Regions from separate parts of the Achromobacter spanius genome, predicted to be linked through region 1. Evidence: riboswitches for the same ligand, from Rfam matches in the RefSeq annotation. Region 1 holds a riboswitch; the other holds the start of a gene.
What was found. A riboswitch is a leader RNA that binds a small molecule or an ion and turns the genes downstream of it on or off. The one in region 1 is predicted to bind thiamine pyrophosphate.
Positions count from the first base shown of each region.

Region 2: it holds a riboswitch for thiamine pyrophosphate, as region 1 does, so the genes downstream of both, ELS24_RS27785 (long-chain fatty acid--CoA ligase) here and ELS24_RS11795 (sodium:solute symporter family protein) in region 1, are expected to answer to the same signal.

Region 1 is NZ_CP034689.1:2,530,535-2,535,077, reverse strand. Features, by position in the region: gene ELS24_RS11795 (sodium:solute symporter family protein) at 1-1,377, opposite strand, end outside; TPP riboswitch at 1,479-1,583, opposite strand; gene ELS24_RS11790 (3-oxoacyl-ACP reductase) at 1,690-2,472, shown strand; gene ELS24_RS11785 (LLM class flavin-dependent oxidoreductase) at 2,478-3,779, shown strand; gene ELS24_RS11780 (hypothetical protein) at 3,776-3,991, opposite strand; gene ELS24_RS11775 (MarC family NAAT transporter) at 4,254-4,543, opposite strand, start outside.
Region 2 is NZ_CP034689.1:6,073,555-6,078,097, forward strand. Features, by position in the region: gene hemA (glutamyl-tRNA reductase) at 1-163, opposite strand, end outside; tRNA gene ELS24_RS27770 (tRNA-Phe) at 382-457, shown strand; tRNA gene ELS24_RS27775 (tRNA-Phe) at 545-620, shown strand; gene ELS24_RS27780 (Fic family protein) at 821-2,209, shown strand; TPP riboswitch at 2,251-2,342, shown strand; gene ELS24_RS27785 (long-chain fatty acid--CoA ligase) at 2,407-3,489, shown strand; gene ELS24_RS27790 (acyl-CoA reductase) at 3,486-4,543, shown strand, end outside.

The DNA of each region.
Region 1 (4,543 bases):
TGCCAGGCGCATCAGCACCGTCACCACAACCGGCACAAACGCCGCCAGCAAAAACGATTCCAGCAAGAACGTGGGCTTGTCGCCCGGCGCCGGGAAAAAGAACAGCCCTACCACCAGCCCCGCCGCCGTTGCCGTGGTGGCAGTCACTCCGTCATGCTTGCGGCTGAACAGGCCGTAGAAAACCGGAAACGCCGCGGCCGAGCACAGCAGGTCGGCCAGCAGGAACAGATACAGCACGCTATAGCCTTGCGAAGCCACGATCATCACGGGAATCGCCAGCAGCAGCACGGCCCAGCGGGCCAGGCGCTTCATGTCGCCGCCATTGGCCTGCGGCATCAGCCGGCGCATGTCCACCGCCACGATGCTGGACACCGCGCTGATCGCCGTGTCGGCCGTGCTCATCACCAACGCCAGGCCCAGCGGGATCAAGGCAATCACGAACCAGGCCGGCGCGTGCGGCATGATGACGCTGAACAGCGCGATAGAGCTATCGCCCTGCGGCGCCAGGCCCACGAACGCCAGGCCGAACAGGCCCATCAGAAAGATGAAGGGTGCGGCCAGCAGGCCGCCCAGCAGAAAACCATTGCGCATCGACCGCGCATCTTTCGCGGCGTAGATGCGCTGCCAGTTGCCCTGGTGGAAGATGCCGGTCAACAGGATCGCCACGAAGAACGTCAGGCCCGCCTTCACGCCCACGGGGTCCGTCAGGTCCAGCAATTGGGGCGCGCGGGCTTGCAGCGCTTCGATGGTGGGCAGCGCGCCGCCCGCCGCCTGCCAGCCCACCACGCACAGGATCACCAGCAAGGGCAGAATCACCATCATCTGCACCTGGTCGGTGAAGATCGACGAACGCAGCCCGCCATAGGTGGTGTAAAGCAGCGTCGTGCCCATCACGATGGCGGCGGTGGTCCACAGCGGCACGGGCGCCAGCATTGTGACCAGCTTGGCAATCGCCGTGACCTCGGCCGACAAGGCTATGAACAGATAGAACAGCATGATGAAAAGCGCCAGCCCGTACATCGGGCGACCGTAACGCGCCATCAGGAATTCAGTCAGGGTATGGCCATGCGGAATCAGTTCACGCATGCGCCGCCCCAGCGGAATCATTACCAGGCGTGGAGACATGGACCCCAGCGCATAGCCGATCACCGCCGCCAGTCCGCCCCAGGTGGCGGCCTGCGCGGGTGAGAACAGGATCCACGCGCCCAGCGTAGACGCCATCAGCGTCAGGATGGTGCCGAACGCACCCTGGCTGTTGCGGGCCACGATGTAGTCTTCCAGCGTGCCGCGCTTGCGACGGGTATAGAGCACGCTGGCGACGGCGAAGCCGCCTGAAAACAGCAGCAGCCACAACAAGGCGGTGGTTTGGGTCAGCATGAAAAACAGTCCTCCCTGGCCCGGCCGATAGCCGGACGCACAACGCGGCGGCCCGTGAGGAACAGGGGCCGCTGATGGATGAAAGTCTAGGGAGGGCACACGAACCGTGCGATGTCCTTCCCTTCGCCGGCATTACCCGGATCAGGTTCAAAGGGTTACCGCATGACGCGGAATCTCAGCCCAAACGGGCTCCCCCAGGAATTGCCGCAAGATTAGGGTCGCGGCGAGCCAATGTCAACGCATGGATTTATGCTAAGTTCGCCCGCTTGCGGCACCTGTTTGCATGCGTGCCAGAGAACCGACGAGCCGACCATGTCCATTGCCCCTTCCGCCCCTGCCCTGAACGAACAACTGGTGATTGTCACGGGCGGCGCCCGCGGACTGGGCGCGCACATCACGCGGGCCTTTCTGCGGGAAGGCGCGCGCGTGGTGATCAATTACCTGAACAGCGCGGATGCCGCCCAGGCGCTGGCGGCCGCCGCGCCCGACCGGGCGTTGGCGGTGCAGGCCGACGTGCGCGATGCCGTTGCCGTGGCCGCCATGGTCGCGCAGGCGCAAAGCCATTTCGGCATGCCGGTGAGCACGGTGGTCAACAATGCGCTGCCCGCCTTTCAGTTCAATGGCGATGCCCGCCCCCACGCCGACACGCTGACCTGGGACCACCTGAACCAGCAGATCGAAGGCTGCGTGCGCGGCGCGCTGAACACCACGCAGGCCGCGCTGCCCGGCATGCGCGGCGCGGGCGTGGGCCGCATCATCAACATTGGCACCAACCTGGTCCAGAACCCGGTGGTGCCCTATCACGACTACACCGCCGCCAAGGCCGCGCTGCTGTCATTCACGCGCACGCTGTCGCAGGACCTGGGCCCCGATGGCATCACGGTCAACATGGTGTCGGGCGGCTTGCTGCGCACCACCGACGCATCGGCCGCCACGCCCGAAGCGGTGTTCGACCTGATTGCGGCCAGCACGCCTTTGCGCACCGTCACCACGCCCGAACAGTTCGCCGATGCGGTGCTGTTCTTCGCCTGCCCGTGGTCGCGCAGCGTCACCGGCCAGAACCTGGTCGTGGACGGCGGACTCGTCAAGAATTGACCGCCATGCTGCACCTGAACCTGTTCATCTTCGGCTGCGGCCACCACCGCGCCGCGTGGCGCCACCCGGATTCGGCCGCCGAACGCCTGGGCGACATCCGCTATTACGAAGCGCTTGCGCAAACGGCCGAACGCGGCAAGCTGGACGCCATTTTCTTTGCCGACGGCCAGTCCACCGACAACATCGGCGACGGGCCGCGCTGGTATCTGGAGCCGCTGACCACCATGGCCGCGATTGCGCGCGCCACCACCCACATCGGCTTGATCAGCACGGTGTCCAGCACCTTCTTCACGCCCTTTCACGCGGCGCGCATGGTGGCGTCGCTGGACCATATTTCGGGCGGTCGCATGGGCTGGAACGTGGTCACGTCGATGTTCGACGCCGAAGCGCGCAACCACGGCTTTGAAGCCATGCCCGGTCACGACTGGCGTTACGCGCGCGCCGAAGAGTTCGTCGACGTGGCCTTGCGCTTGTTCGATTCCTGGCAAGACGACGCCTTGGCCATCGACCGCGACGGCGTCTATGGCGTGCCCGACCGCATCCGGCCCATCCACCACCATGGCGATCACTTCCTGGTTGACGGCCCCTTGACCGTGCCGCGCCCGCCGCAGGGGCATCCCGTGCTGTTCCAGGCCGGCGCATCGGACCAGGGGCGCGACTTGGCCGCCCGCCGCGCCGAGGCAATCTACGCCGTGGCCTACGACCTGCCGGCCGCGCAAGCCTATTACCGCGACATCAAACAGCGCGTGCGCGCGGCGGGACGCAGCGCTTCCGTGCCTATCATGCCCGGCCTGGTTACCTATGTGGGGTCGACCGACGCCGAGGCACGCGCCAAGCAGCGCAAGCTGGATGAGCTGCTGCCCAGCGATGCCTCGCTGCGTCAATTGGGCAGTTTTGTGCTGCAGGATTGCACCGCCTGGGAACTGGACGCGCCCGTGCCGGCCCTGCCGCCCTTGCATGAATTCAAGGGACCGAAGGGACGCTACGCCACGATTCTGCGCATTATCGAAACCGAACAACCCACCGTGCGCCAATTGCTGGGGCGCCTGGCGGCGGGCGGCGGCCACTGCACCATGGTGGGCACGCCGACGCATATTGCCGACCAGATGGAGCACTGGTTCAGGAATGAAGGCGCCGACGGGTTCAACCTGATGCCGCCGTCATTGCCGGACGGGATCGACGATTTCGTGGAACATGTCATTCCGGTATTGCAACGGCGCGGCCTGTTCCGCACGGAATACGAACACCGCACCTTGCGTGGGCATCTGGGGTTGAGCAGGCCGGAAACTCGCGGCGCGGCCAGTTAGTTCGACATCAACGGCGCGGGGTCGACACGCTTGACATGCTTGCCAACAGGCGTTGGCACGCGCGGCAGCGCCGTGGCCGCGCGCTCACGCGCGTGGCGTGCGGTTCGGTGGGTGGCGATCCAGTCATAGAACACAACCCCTGGGTGGCGCAACAACACGGCGGCAATACCGACCGCCACAACAACAGCAATAACCAGGGTCAGCCAGAACATCTGACGACCTCCTTGAAGACATCGCGGTATGAAACCGGCAGAAAAATCGCGCTGGAAACACTCACAACCCAGCGCATGCGGGAGAAAATTTACTCCACAATTGCCGCGAAATACGCGATCACGGAATGGAAAACACTGTTCCGTAACGCCGAGAAACAGGTCATGGAATGTGGCAGGCGCACAGCGCCTGCATTAGCCCACCCACATTACGCTGCCTCTGTTACACCGCCGCGATGACGTCACCCACTTAGCCACCCGCGTGCTAGCTCACGATTTCCAGCACGCCATTGATGACGAACTGGACGCCCATGCACACCAGCAGAAAGCCCATCACGCGCGAGATGGCTTCGACGCCGCTCTGCCCGATCACCGCCACGATGCGGCCCGCCGAACGCAGGCATACCCAGAACAGCACGCCCAGCAGGACGAAGACGATCACGGGTGTCACCGCAACCACCCATTCCGGATACTGCGGCGTGATGGCGCCGTCCACCGACGCCGCGCCGCTGATGATCATGGCGATGGTGCCCGGGCCCGCCGTGCCGGGCAGCG
Region 2 (4,543 bases), 3.1 Mb from region 1:
TACAGGTGGACAGGATGGCGGCTTCGCGGACGGAACCGCCGAATGCCGAACGCAGGCCTTCCAGCGCGGGCTTGACCAGATCGACGGGCATGGACACGCGCTCGCGAACCGAAACCGGCGCGGACGTGTGGTTCAGACCGAAGGCAAGGACAGCTACCGACATGGAGGATGCGTAAAAGACTGCCACGAAATAACTGAAAGATTATACCCCTGCGGGTTATCCCCAGCGCAGTTCCGCCCCCAGCCGCGACCCTGCGTCGCACCTTTCCGTGCCATTCACCCAACAGTCGGGGCGGGAACCGGGGAGGAAAAATAGTTGGCGATCTGGCCCCGCCTTGCTGGCGTGGCCCAAAAAAATTGTGTATAGTTGCGGACTTCGTTGGCCTGGTAGCTCAGTCGGTAGAGCAGAGGATTGAAAATCCTTGTGTCGGTGGTTCGATTCCGCCCCAGGCCACCAAAAGAATTATTGGGGTTGCGGTAGCAATATCAAGATCTCAAAAAAGCCCAGCCGCCGCGCTGGGCTTTTTGCACCGGTGTACGTGTTGGCCTGGTAGCTCAGTCGGTAGAGCAGAGGATTGAAAATCCTTGTGTCGGTGGTTCGATTCCGCCCCAGGCCACCAAAAATTCAAGCATTGAGCCCCGCCTTGGCGGGGCTTTTTGCGTTTGGCGCTGCCCTTCTTTCTTACGACGCCTTTCTTATCATCGAATCCTAACCTTATCGTAATCTTATCGAAATCTTGTCAGATGATAAGATTTGAGCCTTAATCTTGTCACTGAGACAAGATTAGCCCGCCGCGCTATCGACAAGGTCCCGCCCCTGATGACCCCGCCTACCCTTGCCAGCCTGTCACCCCGGCATGAAGCCATGCTGCGCCAGATACTGGCCGCCAAGCGGCCCATAGAACCTGGAGCACTAGAGCAAATCCTTCAAGTTTCCCGGCCCACCATCAACCGGATTTTGCGGGATTTGGTCGCCACCGGCTTTCTGGAAAAGCTGGGTGCAGGCCGAGCCACCCGCTACATGGCCACCGAAGCGGCCAAGTCTGCCCTGGCCGTGTTGCCCACACCCGCAACACCCGCAAGCGCGCCGCCACCCACTGGCCGGCTGCAGTGGTCGCCAGCGGCCTTGCCATTGATTGAAGCGCTGCGTGCACCTTTGGGAACCCGCCACCCGGTGGGCTACGAAAGCAGCTTCGTCGCTAACTACGTTCCGAATCAGTCCAGCCTGCTGCCACCGACGCTCGCCACGGACTTGTACAACGCAGGCCGTAGCCAAGATCAGCAACCCGCGGGAACGTACGCCCGCGAGGTGCTGGAGCAATTGCTTATCGACTTGTCCTGGTCATCGTCGCGCCTGGAGGGCAACAACAAGAGCTTGCTGGACACCAAGGAACTCTTCGAGCTTGGCGAGCAAGCCGACCCCCTCGACGAAGACACCCTGATGTTGCTGAACCACAAGAACGCCATCGAGTTCCTGGTCGACGCGGTGCCTACCGAAGGCATCACCGTGCCGGTCATCGTCGACCTGCAGGCCAAGTTAATGAGGGATCTATTACGAGACTCACGCGACATAGGCCGCTTCCGTCGACGTCTGGTGAATATAGATGGCTCTGTCTACTCACCAAACAACATCCCCACGTTCCTGGAAGAGTCACTGAATGCCATCGTCGACAAGGCTCGCCACATTCACAATCCGGTTGAAGCGGCATTCTTCCTTTGGGTCAATGTGGCTTATCTACAGCCCTTCGCGGACGGCAACAAGCGCACAAGTCGCCTGAGCGCCAACATGCCGCTCTTGCTGCATAACTGCGCCCCCCTGTCTTTCCTGGATGTGGAGCGCACGGACTACGCCATGGCCATGCTTGGCGTCTATGAACAGCGCAACGTCGCCGCAGCGGTGGAGTTGTTTGAGTTCATCTATCGTCGATCCATCCAGAAGTACAGCGTATTGCGCGCCTCCCTATCCGTCCCCGACCCGCTTCGCGCCCGGTATCGACAGAGCCTCAATGAGATCATGCAGTTCGTCGTCTTCTATCGCCGAACGCTGGCGGACACATTGTCGGAGGTGTCGGTAGAGCCCGACGACGTCGAGGCATTGCGCACCATCGCGAACACTGAACTGGACCACCTCGAGCAATACAACTGCGCCCGCTATAACCTGGCTAGAGGCATGACGCAGAAGTGGATTGACGCTGGGCGACCTCGGTAGCTGGCAGGCCCGAAACTTCCCCCGCATTGCGGGTTAACATTGCCTCTGCTCCGGGGTGCACGCCAGTGCTGAGAATCAAACCCGCGAACTTGACCCGGTTCATGCCGGCGTAAGAAGAGCATTCGCCCTGCCGCGCCTTTGCGCCGCTTGTGCGGGCGGGCTTCGGAGCTTCCCTGTATTGGAATCAACGAACGCCCATGAACAACGCCGCCCCGCCCGTCGCGGAACTCCTTGAATTCATTGCCCAGGACGGCTGCACCGACGCGCAGTTTGATCAGCTTGCGCTGCGGCTGTTTGCGTATCAGTACGGCGCCAACGCCCCCTACCGCGCGTTCTGCCAGCGCCGGGGCGCGACGGTGCGCAATGTGAAGACCTGGAGCGACATTCCCGCCGTGCCCATCGACGCCTTCAAGGCGATGGAACTGCGCTGTGAACCCGCCCGCCCCGACGAGCGCGTCTTCATGACCAGCGGCACCACGCGCGCCGACATGCGCGGGCGCCACTTCCACCCGCACCTGGACGTCTACGACCTGTCCATGACGCGCAACTTCGCCGCCCGCGTCATGCGGGGCACGCCGCGCTTGCCGATGGGCATTCTGTTCCCGGACGAAGTCGCCATGCCCAATTCGTCGCTGGCGCATTACCTGGCGCTGGCCAAGACCGCGTTTGGCAGCGACGACAGCCGCTATTTCATGTCGCCCCAGGGCATCGATCTTGATGGCTTGTGGCGCCGCCTGGAAGCCGCCGAGCGCGATGGCGAGCCCTACGCCCTGCTGGGCGCCAGCTTCAGCTTCGTGCATGTGATCGACGCGCTGCGCAAGGCAGGCCGAACGTTCCGCCTGCCGCCGGGCAGCCGCATTCTGGACACCGGCGGCTACAAGGGCCAATCGCGCGAATTGCCGCTGGACACGTTCTATGCCGAACTATCGGACCTGCTGGGCGTGCCGCGCGCGCTGTGCATCAACATGTACGGCATGACGGAACTCAGCACGCAGTTCTATGACGACGGCAACGCCATGGTCCCTTCCGTGAAATCGGGGCCGCACTGGATCCGTTCGCGCCTGGTGGACCCTGTCACGGGGCGCACGGTGCCGGCCGGCGAACGCGGCATTCTGGCGCATTGCGACCTGGGCAACTTCAATTCGGTCAGCACCATCCTTACCGAAGACGTGGGCGAACCCGCCGACGGCGGCTTTTTGCTGCTGGGCCGCGCCGAGGGCGCGCAGGCCAAGGGTTGCTCGCTGGCGGTCGAAGAATTCATTCAGTCCACGCGGCCATGAACGCGCAACGGATCGACGCGGGCTATCTGCCGGGGCTGGCTTCGGCCGATGTCCAATGGCAGACGCTGCCCTTCGAGCAGGATGGCCAGCGCGTCGACGTGGCCGTGCCGGTGCTGACCGCCCCGCAGATGCGGGCGCTGGCGCAGCGCGTCAAAGAGGCCAGCGCCCAGCATCTGAAGACGATGACGGTGTCGGAAATCATCAACGTCATCGACCGCGCCATCGCTCGCCTGCTGGATCCCAACGACCCATACCGGCAACAAGCCGACGCGCTGCTGCCGATCGTCAGCGGCTACGACGCGCAGATGGTGCGGCTGGGCCTCACCGGCTTTTTCAAGACGTTTCGCGCGCCGCAACTGCACCGCTTTGTGGCCGAGGACTTCGCCAACCCCAAGGTGCTGGACGGCTTTCAGCCCGCGCCGAAAGGCGGCGCGGTGCGCGCCCATGGCCCGCAGTTGCTGGTGCATAGCTGGGCGGGCAACGTGCCCGCGCTGGCGTTGTGGAGCCTGATCTGCGGGCTGCTGGTGAAGGCGGGCAATATCGGCAAGCTGCCCAGCGCCGAGCCGCTGTTTGCCGGCTGGTTCGCGCGCCTGCTGGCGGAAGTGCATCCGCCGCTTGCCGATTGCCTGGCCGTGGTGTGGTGGCGCGGCGCGGGGGACGACGATGCCGCCGCGCTCTACGCGCAGGCGGATACGGTGGTGGCTTACGGCGGCAACGACGCGCTGCACGCCATTCAGCAACGCCTGCCCGTCACTACGCGCTTTCTGGCGCATGGCCACAAGCTGGGCTTTGGCGTGGTCAGCGCGGCGGCGCTGGACGCGCAGAAGGGCCCCGCCCTGGCTCGTCGCGCGGCCTGGGATGTGATGCGCTACGACCAGCAGGGCTGTTACTCGCCCCAGGTTTTCTACGTGCAGCGCGGCGGCCCGGTATCGCCGCGCGACTTTGCCGGCTATCTGGCGGGCGAACTGGCCAATCTGCAACGCCGCTTTCCGCGCCGCGCGCTGGACCTGGCGGAATCCGCCGCGGTGGCGAAGTGGCGGCAGACCATCGAATG